DNA from 4 places in the Streptomyces sp. PKA51 genome. Region 3 is predicted to be linked to each of the others. Evidence: riboswitches for the same ligand, from Rfam matches in the RefSeq annotation. Region 3 holds a riboswitch; each other region holds the start of a gene.
What was found. A riboswitch is a leader RNA that binds a small molecule or an ion and turns the genes downstream of it on or off. The one in region 3 is predicted to bind cobalamin.
Positions count from the first base shown of each region.

Region 1: linked by a shared signal. The riboswitch ahead of cobN (cobaltochelatase subunit CobN) and the one ahead of metE (5-methyltetrahydropteroyltriglutamate--homocysteine S-methyltransferase) in region 3 are both predicted to bind cobalamin.
Region 2: linked by a shared signal. The riboswitch ahead of nicT (Nickel transporter NicT) and the one ahead of metE (5-methyltetrahydropteroyltriglutamate--homocysteine S-methyltransferase) in region 3 are both predicted to bind cobalamin.
Region 4: linked by a shared signal. The riboswitch ahead of AC27L3_RS19355 (cobalamin biosynthesis protein) and the one ahead of metE (5-methyltetrahydropteroyltriglutamate--homocysteine S-methyltransferase) in region 3 are both predicted to bind cobalamin.

Region 1 is NZ_BAAJPZ010000002.1:195,609-199,109, forward strand. It holds gene cobN (cobaltochelatase subunit CobN) at 1-1,650, opposite strand, end outside; cobalamin riboswitch at 1,686-1,817, opposite strand; gene AC27L3_RS03300 (cobalamin biosynthesis protein CobG) at 1,925-3,196, shown strand; gene AC27L3_RS03305 (precorrin-8X methylmutase) at 3,193-3,501, shown strand, end outside.
Region 2 is NZ_BAAJPZ010000002.1:171,351-174,851, forward strand. It holds gene nicT (Nickel transporter NicT) at 216-1,412, opposite strand; cobalamin riboswitch at 1,443-1,665, opposite strand; gene AC27L3_RS03205 (APC family permease) at 1,814-3,346, shown strand; gene AC27L3_RS03210 (YIP1 family protein) at 3,434-3,501, shown strand, end outside.
Region 3 is NZ_BAAJPZ010000033.1:19,540-23,040, forward strand. It holds gene metE (5-methyltetrahydropteroyltriglutamate--homocysteine S-methyltransferase) at 1-1,102, opposite strand, end outside; cobalamin riboswitch at 1,273-1,512, opposite strand; gene AC27L3_RS28365 (hypothetical protein) at 1,650-2,183, shown strand; gene AC27L3_RS28370 (hypothetical protein) at 2,170-2,673, opposite strand; partial or broken gene AC27L3_RS28375 (hypothetical protein) at 2,953-3,057, shown strand; gene AC27L3_RS28380 (enoyl-CoA hydratase/isomerase family protein) at 3,054-3,501, shown strand, end outside.
Region 4 is NZ_BAAJPZ010000012.1:161,986-165,486, reverse strand. It holds gene AC27L3_RS19365 (inorganic phosphate transporter) at 1-605, shown strand, start outside; gene AC27L3_RS19360 (hypothetical protein) at 632-856, shown strand; cobalamin riboswitch at 1,037-1,157, shown strand; gene AC27L3_RS19355 (cobalamin biosynthesis protein) at 1,216-2,187, shown strand; gene AC27L3_RS19350 (cobyric acid synthase) at 2,217-3,501, shown strand, end outside.

The sequences.
Region 1 (3,501 bases), on a different contig from region 3:
CAGGTCGCCGAGGGCGGCGTCGGGGCCGCAGGCGGCGGACAGGCCGGCGTTCTTGCCGGGCAGCCATTCGAGGTTGCCGTGCTTGCCCAGGTGGATCATGGCGTCGGCGCCGAAGCCGCCGTCCTCCTGGGAGGCGGCGATCCACCGGTAGGCGGCGAGGTAGTGGTGGGAGGGCGGCAGGTCGGGATCGTGGTAGATGGCGATGGGGTTCTCGCCGAAGCCGCGCGGCGGCTGGATGAGGATCAGCAGATTGCCGCGGCGCAGGGCGGCCAGCACGATGTCGCCCTCGGGGTTGCGGCTGCGGTCGACGAACATCTCGCCCGGCGCGGGGCCCCAGTGCTCCTCGACGGCCTCGCGCAGCTCGGCGGGCAGGGCGGCGAACCAGCGCCGGTAGTCGGCGGCCGGGATGCGCACGGGGTTGCGGGCGAGCTGCTCCTCGGTCAGCCACTCCTGGTCGTGGCCGCCGGCCTCGATCAGGGCGCGGATGAGCTCGTCGCCGTCGCCCGACTCCAGGCCCGGCACGGCCTCGTCGCCGAAGTCGTAGCCCTCCTCGCGCAGCCGGCGCAGCAGGGCGACGGCGCTGGCGGGGGTGTCCAGACCCACGGCGTTGCCGATGCGGGAGTGCTTGGTGGGGTAGGCGGACAGCACGAGCGCCAGCCGCTTCTCGGCCGGCGGGGTGTGCCGCAGCCGGGCGTGGCGCACGGCGATCCCGGCGACGCGGGCGGCGCGTTCGAGGTCGGGCACGTAGGCCGGCAGGCCGTCCTCGTCGACCTCCTTGAAGGAGAACGGGACGGTGATGATGCGCCCGTCGAACTCCGGTACGGCCACCTGGGTCGCGGCGTCCAGCGGGGAGAGGCCCTCGTCGTTCTCCTCCCACGCGCTGCGCGGGCCGGTCAGGCACAGCGCCTGCAGGATGGGGACGTCGAGGGCGGCCAGCGCCCCCGCGTCCCACGACTCGTCGTCGCCGCCGGCCGAGGCGTCCGCGGGCCGCGTGCCGCCGGCGGCGAGCACGGTGGTGACGATGGCGTCCGCGTCGCGCAGCGCGTCCACGAGCTCCGGCTCCGGGGCGCGCAGGGAGGCGACGTACAGCGGCTTGGCGCGGCCGCCCGCGTCCTCGATCGCGCCGCACAGGGCCTCGACGAAGGCGGTGTTGCCGCTCATGTGGTGGGCGCGGTAGTAGAGCACCGCCACCAGCGGGCCGGCCGCCCCCGGCTTGGGCGTGCGCTCCAGCTCGCCCCATGCGGGCGCGGCGGCGGGCGGCTCGAAGCCGTGGCCCGTCAGCAGCACGGTGTCGGACAGGAAGCGGGCCAGCTGTTCCAGGTTGGCGGGACCGCCGTGGGCGAGGTAGGCGTGGGCCTCGGCCGCGATGCCGACGGGGACGGTGGAGGTCTCCATCAGCTGTGCGTCGGGGGCCTGTTCGCCGGTGAGCACGACGACCGGCCGCGGCCCGGCCAGCAGCACGTCGAGCCCCTCCTGCCAGGCGCGGATGCCGCCGAGGAGCCGGACGACGACGAGATCGGCGCCCTCCAGGAGGCCGGGCAGCTCGTCCAGCGGCAGCCGGGCGGGATTGGCGAGCCGGTAGGGGACCGGGCCGCCGGCGGCACGGGCACTGAGCAGGTCGGTGTCGGACGTCGACAGGAGCAGGATCACGGCAGGCCTTCCTCGGGGTCCGCGCCCCGGGCGGTGGGAGGACGGCGGGAGTTCCTGACTTCCCACGGAGTACTCGTCGTACTCGGCCGTGGTCACAGTGGCGGGACCGTGCCGGAATCGCACCGGCTTCCTCCCCTGTCGCCGTCGCTGGCGCAGCCATAGTAGCGAGGCGGGGTGGTTTCGGCCCGTCCGGCTTCGAGGAGGCCGCGCGCAGCGCGGTTCGGGGCCCGGGGGCGGAGCCCCGCAGGCCGCAACCCGTCGGTATGCTCCCCGCATGCCCGCCCTGCCCGCTCGTGACCGCGCCGACGCCTGTCCCGGCGCCCTGCGTCTGCACGCCGCGGACGACGGGGCGCTCGCCCGGGTGCGGCTGCCCGGCGGGCTGCTGACGGCGCACCAGGCCGCCGCGCTGGCGGACGCCGCCGAGGCGCTCGGGGACGGCCACCTCGACCTCACCTCCCGCGGCAACGTCCAGTTGCGCGGCCTCTCGGACGCCTGCGGTGCCGGCCTGGCGGCCCGGTTGCGCGCCGCGGGCCTGCTGCCGTCCGACCGTCACGACCGCATCCGCAACGTCGCGGCCTCCCCTCTCGGCGACGGCCGCGTCCGGCAGTGGGTCCGGGAACTGGACCGTCTGCTGTGCTCGGGCGAACCGGACCTTGCCGACCTCTCCGGTCGTTTCCTCTTCGGACTGGACGACGGGCGCGGCGACATCGTCGCCCTCTCCCCCGATGTGACGTTGATCGCAAGCGCCGGCGGTGCCCTGCTCTGCCTCGGCCCCGCCGGCCCCGGCCTGCGCATTGCCGACCGGGACGCCCCGCGGGCCGCGGCCCTGGCGGCCGCCGCCTTCCTCGCCGCGCAGCGCGCGAGCGGTACGCGCGCCTGGCGGCTGCGCGAGCTTCCGCCCGAACACCGGCCCTCGGCCGACGAATTGGCCGGGCGTCTGGACGCCGCCGGCATCCCGTCCTCCCCCGCCACCGTCGCGGTCGCCCCCGGCGCCCCGCCCGAGCCGGGCGTGGTCCCCGGCCCCGGCGGCCGGCCTGCGCTGTCGGTGGCCGCCCCGCTGGGCCGGCTGACCACCGACCGGTGGCGGCTGCTCGCCGGCCTCGCCGAGCAGTACGGCGACGGCGGGCTGCGTGTGACACCCTGGCGCGGCGTCATCGTCCCGGGCCTCGCGCCCGGTACGGATCCGCAGCTGCCGGCCGCCCTGGCCGAGGAGGCCGGGCTGGTCACGTCCGCGGCGTCCGCCTGGCACCGCGCGGGGGCCTGCGCGGGCCGCCCGGGCTGTGCGAAGGCGCTCGCCGACGTGCGCGCCGACGCGGCCGCCGCGCTCGCGCCCGTACGCCCTGGTGGCTCGGGGGCGTTGCCGGTGTACTGGTCCGGGTGCGAACGGCGCTGCGGGCACCCCGGCGGCCGCTGGGTCGACGTGCTGGCGACGGGCGAGGGGGCCTACGAGGTCACCGTGCGCGACGGCCTGCGGGAGGCACCGCCGGTGACGGTGCCGGCGGCAGAACTGGCCGGCGCGGTGGCGGCGGCCCGTACCACGACATGAACGAGGGCAACGAGGGCACAGTGTTCGACTACGACAAGGACGGCGCGTCCATCTACCGCCAGTCCTTCGCCACCATCCGTGCCGAGGCGGACCTCGGCGGGCTGCCGACGGACGTCGCCAGGGTCGCGGTCCGCATGATCCACGCCTGCGGGATGACCGATCTCGTCCGCGACCTCTCCTACTCCCCGCAGGTGGTGGCGGCGGCGCGCGAGGCACTGTGCGCCGGTGCACCGATCCTGTGCGACGCCAACATGGTCGCCTCCGGCGTCACCCGCAAGCGGCTCCCGGCGGACAACGAGGTGCTG
Region 2 (3,501 bases), on a different contig from region 3:
TGTCACAGCGAACGTCGACGACGACCTTTCGACGGGATGGCCCATGTCCGACACCGATGCCGAGGCGCGAGCGGCCCTCGGCGCCGACCCCCTGCGCCGGATCGCCGCGGCGATCGAGCGGGAGCGGGACCCTTCGTCCCGTACCTGCCGGACGTGCGGCGGGCCGGCGCTGGTGGTGGTCGGCGAGGAACCGGCGGGCAGCGGCCCGCCGGTCGTCAGAGCCCGGAAGGCGTGCGCGCGGCGGGACTGTCCCCGTCCGTGACGGCGGCCGTGTCCGTGCCGGCGGTCCCGTCCGTGCCGGCGGCCGTCGCCGTGCGGGCGGTCCAGCGCTGTTCGACCCGCGCCAGGCGCCAGTAGGCCAGTGCCGCCGCCCATACGACGACGAACAGCCCGACGATGACGAAGCCGACGTTGTCGAGGTTCAGCCCGGCGATCCAGCCGCTGACGGGATCGTCCAGGCCGAGCTTCTCGTGCAGGACGCCGACCAGCTCGATGGTGCCGATGAGGAACGCGACGGCGATGGACAGGCCGGTGATGGTGAGGTTGTAGTAGACCTTGCGCACCGGGTTGGAGAACGCCCACTGGTAGGCGAAGTTCATGAACGTGCCGTCGAGGGTGTCGAAGAGGCTCATGCCGGCCGCGAACAGCAGCGGCAGGCACAGGATCGCGTACCAGGGCAGTCCGGCCGCGGCGCCGCTGCCCGCCATCACCATCAGCGTGACCTCGGTGGCGGTGTCGAAGCCGAGGCCGAAGAGGAAGCCGAGGGGGTACATCTGGCCGGGGCGGCTGACCGAGCGGGTGAAGCGGCCCAGCAGCCGGTTCATGAAGCCGCGCGAGTCCAGCTGCTTCTCCAGCTCGCCCTCGTCGTAGCGGCCCTCGCGCATGGCGCGGAAGACGCGCAGGATGCCGGCGAGGGCGACGAGGTTGAGGATGGCGATGAGGTAGAGGAAGCCGCCGGATATCGACGTGCCGACGATGCCGAGCACCTGGTGGGTGGTGGAGTCCTCGTTCATCAGGGTGCCGGCCAGCTGCGTGCCGCCGGCCACCAGCAGGGTCAGCACCACGACGACGCTGGAGTGGCCGAGGGCGAACCAGAAGCCGACCGAGACCGGGCGCTTGCCGTCGGCCATGAGCTTGCGGGTGGTGTTGTCGATGGCGGCGATGTGGTCGGCGTCGAAGGCGTGCCGCATGCCGAGGGTGTAGGCGGTGATGCCGAGGCCGACGCCGTAGACCTTGGAGTCGACGGTGTAGTGCTGCGGCACGACGAGCAGGTAGAGCACGCCGAAGGCGACGACGTGGAGGGCGGCGATGACGGCCAGCAGGCCGGCGGTGCGCACGGTGTCCTCGCGGCGCCAGCGGAAGGCCGGCGGGCCGGTGGGTATGTGGACGGGAAGGGATGTGTTGGTGGACATCTCGGGTTGAACGCTCCAGCACCTCGTGGATCACTTCGAGATGCCGTGGCCGGTCTCCTGGCTGACGGGTGCACGCGCGACCGCCCCGCCTTCCCAGGCCGCCGGATGCGGCCCAGTGGCTTCCGCGCGCCGGACGGTCCGGCGTACGAAGTGGGGACGGTCACTCCCCGATCACAGTGGCGAGGGCCGCTCCGGAATGGGCCCCGAAGGGCCGGCACCGGTCTTCCCGAACACCACGGCCAGGACACCCTAACCTCCCGACGGGCCTCATGGCCGCCCCGGCCGTACCTCATCTGCCGGACATCTGCCGGAGGCCATCCCTCCGCTACCGCGCGGGTGATGGACGCCGCCCCGGGCCCGGTGCTACGAGTGCAGGCAACGACCGGAAGGGGCTGACCGCCATGGCAGATTCGGCAGCGGGGACGGGGCGGGACCCGGGCGGCGGCGCCCCCGAGGTGCCCGGGCAACGGACGGTGTTCGTGCGCCGCATCGGGCTGTTCCAGGCCACGGCCATCAACATGAGCCAGATGTGCGGGATAGGCCCCTTCGTCACCATTCCCCTCATGGTCGCCTCGTTCGGCGGCCCGCACGCCGTCATCGGCTTCGTCGCGGGGGCGGTGCTGGCGCTGGCGGACGGGCTGGTGTGGGCCGAGCTGGGCGCGGCGATGCCCGGCGCGGGCGGCAGTTACGTCTATCTGCGGCAGGCGTTCCAGTACCGCACCGGCAAGCTGATGCCGTTCCTGTTCGTGTGGACGGCGATGCTCTTCATCCCGCTCGCCATGGCCACCGGCGTGATCGGGTTCGTGCAGTACCTGGGCTATCTGTGGCCCGGCATGACGCAGACGCAGGGCGACGTGACGGGCCTGGCCATGGTGGCGCTGGTCGTCGCGCTGCTGTGGCGGCGGGTGGAGTCCATCGCGCGCATCACGGCCGTCCTGTGGGGCGTGATGATCGCCTCGGTGTCCCTGGTCATCGTCGCCGCCTTCACCCACTTCAGCCCGGAGCGGGCCTTCACCTACCCGGCCGGCGCCTTCGACATGACGAGCCATCAGTTCTGGCTGGGCTTCGCCGCGGGCCTGACCATCGGCATCTACGACTACGGCGGCTACAGCACCGTCGCCTACATGGGCGCCGAGATCAAGGACCCCGGGCGCACCATGCCCAGAGCCATCGTGCACTCGATCCTGGGCATCATGGCCATCTACCTCCTGCTGCAGATCGGCACCCTGGGCGTCATCGACTGGCGGGAGATGCTCGACCCCACCTCCACCGCCTCCTCCTCGGTCGCCTCGGCCGTCATGGAGAAGACCTGGGGCAAGGCGGCGGCCGACGTCGTCACCGTGCTGATCCTCGTCACGGCCTTCGCGTCGGTCTTCACCGGCCTCCTGGGCGGCTCGCGCATCCCCTACGACGCGGCGCGGGAGAAGGTCTTCTTCCGCCGCTTCGGCGCCCTGCACCCCCGCCACCGCTTCCCGGGGCTGTCCCTGGCGACGATGGGGGTCGTCAGCGCCGTGGGCTTCCTGATCGGCCGCCATACCGACCTCGCCACGATCATCCAGCTGCTGATGGCCGTGATGGTGATCCTCCAGGCGCTCTCCCAGGTGATCGCCGCGACCGTGCTGCGGCGCCGCCAACCGGACCTGCCGCGCCCGTACCGCATGTGGCTCTACCCGCTGCCGGGTCTGGTGGCGCTGGCGGGCTGGCTCGTCATCTACGGCTTCGCGGACCGCAGTTCGCCGGGGCGGCATCCGATCGAGTGGTCGCTGGCCTGGGTCGGGGCGGGCTGCGTGGCCTTCGTGCTGTGGGCGGCGTACGAGCGGCAGTGGCCGTTCGGGCCGCGCGAGATCAATGAGGAGTACCTCCCGCGGCGGGCCGCGGGCACCGGCGGCGAGGCCGAGGGCGAGGAGGGATCCGTGACCACCGCGCCCGCCTGACGAGGCGTCGGCCCGGCGTCCCGGCCGGGCCCCTGCGGGCGCCCGTGCTTTCGTGGGGGCCGGCCGAACGGTGATAAAACGGCACCCATGCCCGTGACCACAGCCCCGCACCCGTCCGACCCCGCCGCAACGCCGCGCAGGCTGCTGTGGCACCG
Region 3 (3,501 bases):
CCTCGCGGGCCTTCTGACGGGCGAAGGAGAACCAGCGGACGATCTGCGGGTCGATGTCCCGCTCGGCGGTGGCGTCGAGGGGGACGTGCAGCAGGGAGCAGGAGGTGGCGACGTCGACCCGGTCGGCGAGGCCGAGGAGGGTGCCGAGGGTGGCCAGGGACTTCTCGAGGTCGTTGATCCACACGTTGCGGCCGTCGACGACGCCGGCGACCAGGCGCTTGCCGGGCAGGCCGCCGACGGCCGCGAGGTCGTCGAGGCCCGCGGCGGCGGGGCGCGTGAAGTCGAGGGCGAGGCCCTCGACGGGGGCCTTGGCCAGGACGGGCAGGGCCTCGCCGAGACGGTCGAAGTAGGAGGCGACCAGCAGCTGCGGGCGGTCGGTGAGGGCGCCGAGCTCGCGGTAGGCGCGGGCGACGGCGTTCAGCTCGGCCGGGGTGCGGTCCTGCACGAGGGCGGGCTCGTCCAGCTGGACCCACGTGGCGCCGGCGGCCCGCAGATCGGCGAGGACCTCGGCGTACACGGGCAGCAGCCGGTCCAGCAGAGTCAGCGGTGGGAAGCCTGCGTCGACGCCGGGTGCGGGCTTGGCCAGCAGGAGGTAGGTGACCGGGCCGACCAGGACGGGGCGGGCGGCGAGGCCGAGGGCGAGGGCCTCCTTCAGCTGCGTGACCTGCTGGGTGGAGTCGGCGGTGAAGACGGTGTCGGGGCCGAGTTCCGGGACGAGGTAGTGGTAGTTGGTGTCGAACCACTTGGTCATCTCCAGCGGCGCCACCTCCTGGGTGCCGCGGGCCATGGCGAAGTACCCGTCCAGGGCGCCGGCCTCGACGGCGGCCCGGTGCCGGGCGGGGATCGCGCCGACCATGACGCTGGTGTCCAGGACGTGGTCGTAGTACGAGAAGTCGCCGGTCGGCACCTCGTGGACGCCGGCGTCGGCGAGCTGCAGCCAGTTGGTGCGGCGCAGCGCGGTGGCCGTCCGGTGCAGGGCGTCGGCGGTGACCTCGCCCTTCCAGTAGCCCTCGATCGCCTTCTTCAGTTCACGGCCCTGCCCCTGACGGGGGTAGCCGAGCACGGCGGCGCGTGCTGCCGCGGCTGCGGACGTGCTGGTCACGGAACTCTCCTTCGCGAGTTTCTCCCGGAAAGCCCGGTGCCCGACGAGGGCGCGAAGGGGTGACGACAGACCCGCCCGGGACACCACCGTCGTCACGTGGATCCGTCCGCTGCGGTACGCCTGTGTACGCCGACCCGCCCTCGAGGTCACCGGGATGGCCGCGCACGAAGGCTCGCACGCGGGCAGCGGCAGGTCTTCGGACTCGCGGGCACGCCTGCCGGAAAGAACACCTCCCGGCGGACACCTACTGGCCGTCGCTTCCCGGGCCCGTCCGGACCCAGTGCGTATGACGGCGGTCGTTCCCGCTCACCGCTGCGGGGCAGTCCCGGATTCCCACCGGGTTCCCTCTTACGACGCCTCCCGCCTGGCGGACGGGGCGAACCAGCTGCACCGCCACCCTAGAGGGAGAAGCGCCTTTGCGCACAGGGCTGTTCGTATGCCGGTCACGGACGGCAGCGGATCGGCCGGTGCCGTTCGTTGTCCGGAGCATGCCCAGCCGAGGGGTAGGCTCCGGCGGGCACGAGAACAATGCTGCTGGGGAGACGACATGAAGCGCCGGGCACTGTGGACGGCTGCCGTGGGAATACTGGCCCTGGCCGGCTGCGCCGACTCGGGGCAGACCCTGAAGTTCGGCGAGAAGGCAACCGTCGCCGGCGACAGGAGCGGCACCGTCGGGGTGACCGTCGTACGCGTGGAAAAGGGCACCCACGCCGACCTCACCCTGCTCCAGGACTCGTCGAAATACACGGGCAAAACCCCCTACTACGTCCGCTTCAAACTCACGAAGACGGCCGAGGGCAACGACAACGACGAGACCTCGCACTTCGAGGTGTGGAGCGACGGCACACAGCTGACGGAGCTGATCGTCCTCCCCTCCATGGAACCCACGGGCGACCCGACCGAACCCCTGACCACCGGCCACTTCGACAAATGCGTCGGAGCCGACCACACGACGTTCAAGAAAGCCCCCGCAGGAACGAGCGTCGGCGGCTGCGCCGTCTTCGTCGCACCGGACGACGCGAAGGCGCCGTCCACCGTCACGTGGACACGGCGCAGCGAGACGCTCGCTACGTGGAAGTAGCCGCCCGGTAGCGAACGCGGCCGCTCGCCGCGTCGATCGCCACTGGGTTCGGGCCAGGGCCTGTCCAGCGGATCGTGCAGCGCCCCGTAAGGGGCCGTGTCGATTTGCGGCTACCGCCGCGTGGGCGCGACACGGCACCCCGTCTGCGGGTGCGTCGTGGCTTGTCGCGCAGTTCCCCGCGCCCCTGACGGGGCACTGCACCAGCCCACAGCGCCCCGTAAGGGGCGCGGGGAACTGCGCGATCGGCCACCGACGGCCCGCAGTCGACGCGCCACCCCCAGGCCCGGGCGAAGCACGGCACCCCGCCGGCGGCGAACGTCCATGCCGGCAGCCCTTCCTGCAGGCGCTCGGCATCGATGCGGATCATGGCGTTTATGCCGTGCTCGCCCAGCCATTCGAGGATCAGCAGCGTCACGTCCTCGACGTCGCCGTCGCCGTTGCCGTTGCCGTCGGGATCGGGCTTGGGCCATCGCCCTTTCGCCTTGGTCATGGCGGTGACCCTACTCAGCGCGCCTCCACAAGGCGCACGGCTTCACCCCCGGTCGTGGCGGTGGAAACCGCGGCCCGTTGTGCGGCCGAGGTTGCCTGCTTCGACCAAGGCGGGGGCGGCCCGGCCCTTGAGGGGCTGGACTTGGTAGGACGTCCAACTATATGTTCGGGGCAAGATCCGCGGTGCGGGGAAGCCGGTGCGCATCCGGGACGGTACCGCCGCTGACGCGAGGCGCGTCGGGCATGCGGTGGCCTTCGTGCCCTACGGCTCGCGCTCGCCGTGCCGTCCATCGTTCGCGATCTTCGGGCGCACCGCATCCTGGAAGGGACGAACGAGATCATGCCTCCGATCGTGGCCCGGGACCTGACGGGCGGCCGGCGATGACGGTCCCCGGCGACACCGACGTCCTGCTGCGCACCGAGGGCCGCGCGGCGTACCTGACCCTCAATCGGCCCCGGGCCCTCAACGCCCTGACCCACGCCATGGTGACCCGCATCGACCAGGCCCTCGCGGAATGGGAGAAGGATCCCGCCGTCGAGACGGTGGTCGTCACGGGGGCGGGCGAGCGCGGGCTGTGCGCGGGCGGCGACATCCGCGCCATCCACGAGGACGCCCGCACCGGCGGCGGCCGCGCCTCCGCGGCGTTCTGGCGGGACGAGTACCGGCTCAACGCCCTGATCGCCCACTACCCCAAGCCGTACGTGGCCGTGATGGACGGCATCGTCATGGGCGGCGGCGTCGGCGTCTCCGCCCACGGCAGCGTACGGATCGTCACCGAGCGCTCCCGTATCGCCATGCCCGAGACCGGCATCGGTTTCGCGCCCGACG
Region 4 (3,501 bases), on a different contig from region 3:
TCGTCGCCCCGCACTCCGACCCGCCGATGTGGGTCATCGTCTCCGCGGGCCTGGCCATCGCACTCGGCACGTACCTCGGCGGCTGGCGCATCATCCAGACGCTCGGCAAGGGCCTCACCGACATCAAGCCCGCGCAGGGCTTCGCCGCCCAGACCGGCGCCGCCACGGTGATCCTCGCCTCCTCCCACATCGGCTTCGCCCTCTCCACCACCCAGGTCTGCTCCGGCTCGATCATGGGCGCCGGCCTCGGCCGCAAGGGCGGCGTCGTGCGCTGGTCGACCGCCGGCCGCATGGTCGCGGCCTGGGGCCTGACCCTGCCGGCCGCCGGCCTCGTCGCCGCCGGCGCGGCCCTCCTGGCCGACCAGGGCACCTGGGGCGTCACCGCCGTCGCCGTCCTCGGCCTCGCCGTCTGCGGCGGCATCTGGGCCGCCTCGCGCCGCAAGCCGGTCACCCACGACAACGTCAACGACCTCAACGAGCCGCAGGGCATCGCCGCCCCCGCCGCCGAGCCCGTCGGCGTGGTCACCGCGGCCCTCCAGGCCGTCGCCCCGCCGCCGGCCGGCCCCACCGCCGCCCCCGCCCCCACCCCCGCGACGACCGGCTGAGCGCCGGGCACGGAGGAAGAGACACCATGCACATCGACTGGGCAGCTTTCGCCGAGGTCTTCGGGGTCAGCCTCGTGGTGACCGTCGGCCTCGTGGGCCTGTTCACGCTCGGCATCGTCGGCACGTCGCGCAAGGCGGACGCCACCGGCGGCACGGCGGCCTCGGGCGCGCTGGCGCGCACGGGCGCGTACGCGTGCTTCGCGCTGTGCGCCGCGGCCGTGGGATACGGCATCTCGCTGATCGTGGCCTGACACGACGCCGCTTCCGCGGAGGGCGGGACGGGGGTTGTTGCCCCGGTCCCTCCCCCAGCTACCGCTGGGAGGTGCCCCCATTTCCCCGTTTCCCGGGGGGTCCGGGGCGGAGCCCCGGAAGGCGAGTTGACGGGCCTTCCGGGCCCATGGTGGACTGCCCGGGCCAAACGGCGACAGCAGAGGAAGCCGGTGCGAATCCGGCGCGGTCCCGCCACTGTCACCGGGGAGTGTCCCCCCACCCATAGGGCCACGGCGCGAGCCGGAAGGCCGGGGGCGATGCGGATCCGGGAGCCAGGAGACTCTGGTCGCCGGTCACGTCGAGCCAGGGCGAGGACCCTGAGTGAGGACACGCATCGGCCATGCCCTGTCGCGGTTTCGCCTGCGGCGCCGCCCTCGGATTCCTGGGCGACCTGGTTGTCGGTGACCCCCGCAGGGGGCACCCTGTTGCCGCGTTCGGGCGTGCTGCCCACGCCCTGGAGCAGCGCTGGTGGCGCGACGACCGCGGACGCGGTGCGCTGTACGCCGCCGTGTGCACCGGTACCACCGTGGCGGGCGCCGCACTGCTGGCCCGCGCCGTGCGCGGCCGGCGGGGCGCGGACGTCGCCCTGACGGCGGCCGTCACCTGGGCGGTGATCGGCGGGACGTCGCTGGCCCGGGAGGCCCGGGCGATCGGCGGGGCGCTGGCCGCCGGTGATCTGGAGGTGGCCCGGGAGCGGTTGCCGCATCTGTGCGGCCGTGACCCGTCGTCGCTGGACGCCCAGCAGATCGCCCGGGCCGTGGTGGAGTCGGTGGCCGAGAACACCTCGGACGCCGTCGTCGGCGCCCTGGTGTGGGGCGCGCTCGCGGGCGTACCGGGCCTGGTGGGCTTCCGCGCGGTGAACACGCTGGACGCGATGGTCGGTCACAAGTCGCCGCGCCACCGCCGCTTCGGCTGGGCGTCGGCCCGGTTGGACGACGTCGTCGGCTGGCCCGGTGCGCGGCTGACCGCGGCCCTGGCGGTGCTGGCCGCGCCGGATCCGCGCGGTGCCGCGCGGGTGGCGCGGCGGGACGCGCACCGTCACCCGAGCCCCAACGCCGGCCCGGTCGAGGCGGCGTTCGCGGGGGCGCTGGGGGTACGTCTGGGCGGGACGCTGGCGTACGGCGGCCGCATCGAGCACCGGCCCGTCCTGGGCGCGGAGCTGCGCGCCGTGCGCACCGGAGACATCGAGCGCGCGGTGCGCCTCTCGCGCCGGGTGTCGCTGCTGGCGCTGGGCTGTGCGGTCGGGGGCCGGGCAGTGGGCAGCCTTCTGAGGGCCGGGACGACGAGGACTGGGAAAGCGAGGAACCGGTGACATCGCAACCGCGGGGCGGGAGCCTGCTGGTGGCCGGGACCACCTCGGACGCGGGCAAGAGCGTGGTGACGGCGGGCATCTGCCGCTGGTTGTCCCGCAAGGGCGTCAAGGTCGCGCCGTTCAAGGCGCAGAACATGTCGCTCAATTCGTTCGTGACGCGCGAGGGCGCGGAGATAGGGCGGGCGCAGGCCATGCAGGCGGCCGCGGCGCGCGTCGAGCCGAGTGCGCTGATGAACCCGGTGCTGCTCAAGCCCGGCAGCGACCGCAGCAGCCAGGTCGTGCTGATGGGCAGGCCGGTGGGCGAGCTGAGCGCCCGCGGTTACCACCAGGGGCGCCAGGAGCAGCTGTTCGCCACGGTGACGGAGTGCCTGGCCGAGCTGCGGCGTACGCACGACGCGGTGATCTGCGAGGGCGCCGGCAGTCCGGCGGAGATCAACCTGCGCCGTTCCGACATCGTCAACATGGGTCTGGCCCGGGCCGCGCGCCTGCCCGTCGTCGTGGTCGGCGACATCGACCGCGGCGGTGTCTTCGCGTCCTTCTTCGGGACGACGGCGCTGCTCTCGCCCGAGGACCAGGAGCTGATAGCGGGCTACGTGGTCAACAAGTTCCGGGGCGATGTGACGCTGCTGGAGCCGGGCCTGGAGATGCTGCGCGACCTGACGGGCCGGGCGACGTTCGGCGTGCTGCCCTTCGCCCACGGCCTGGGCATCGACGAGGAGGACGGCCTGCGGGTCTCCCTGCGCGGCACGGTCCGCGAGTCCGTCGTCGCCCCGCCGCACGGCGCGGACATCCTGCGGGTCGCCGTGTGCGCGGTACCGCTGATGTCGAACTTCACCGACGTGGACGCGCTGGCGGCCGAACCGGGCGTCGTCGTGCGGTTCGTGGACCGCCCCGAGGAGCTCGCCGACGCGGACCTGGTCGTCGTCCCGGGCACGCGCGGCACCGTACGGGCGCTGGAGTGGCTGCGCACGCGCGGGCTCGCCGACGCCCTCGTCCGGCGGGCGGCGCAGGGCCGTCCCGTCCTGGGCATCTGCGGCGGCTTCCAGCTGCTGGGCGAGCGCATCGACGACGAGGTCGAGTCGCGGGCGGGCACGGTCGAGGGGCTGGGCCTGCTGCCGGTGCACGTGCGGTTCGCGGTGGAGAAGACCCTGGCCCGGCCGGTCGGCACGGCCCTGGGCGAGCCCGTGGAGGGGTACGAGATCCACCACGGCGTGGCGGACGTACGCGGCGGGGACGAAGCGTTCCTCGACGGCTGCCGGGTGGGCGCGGTGTGGGGCACGCACTGGCACGGCTCGCTGGAGAGCGACGGCTTCC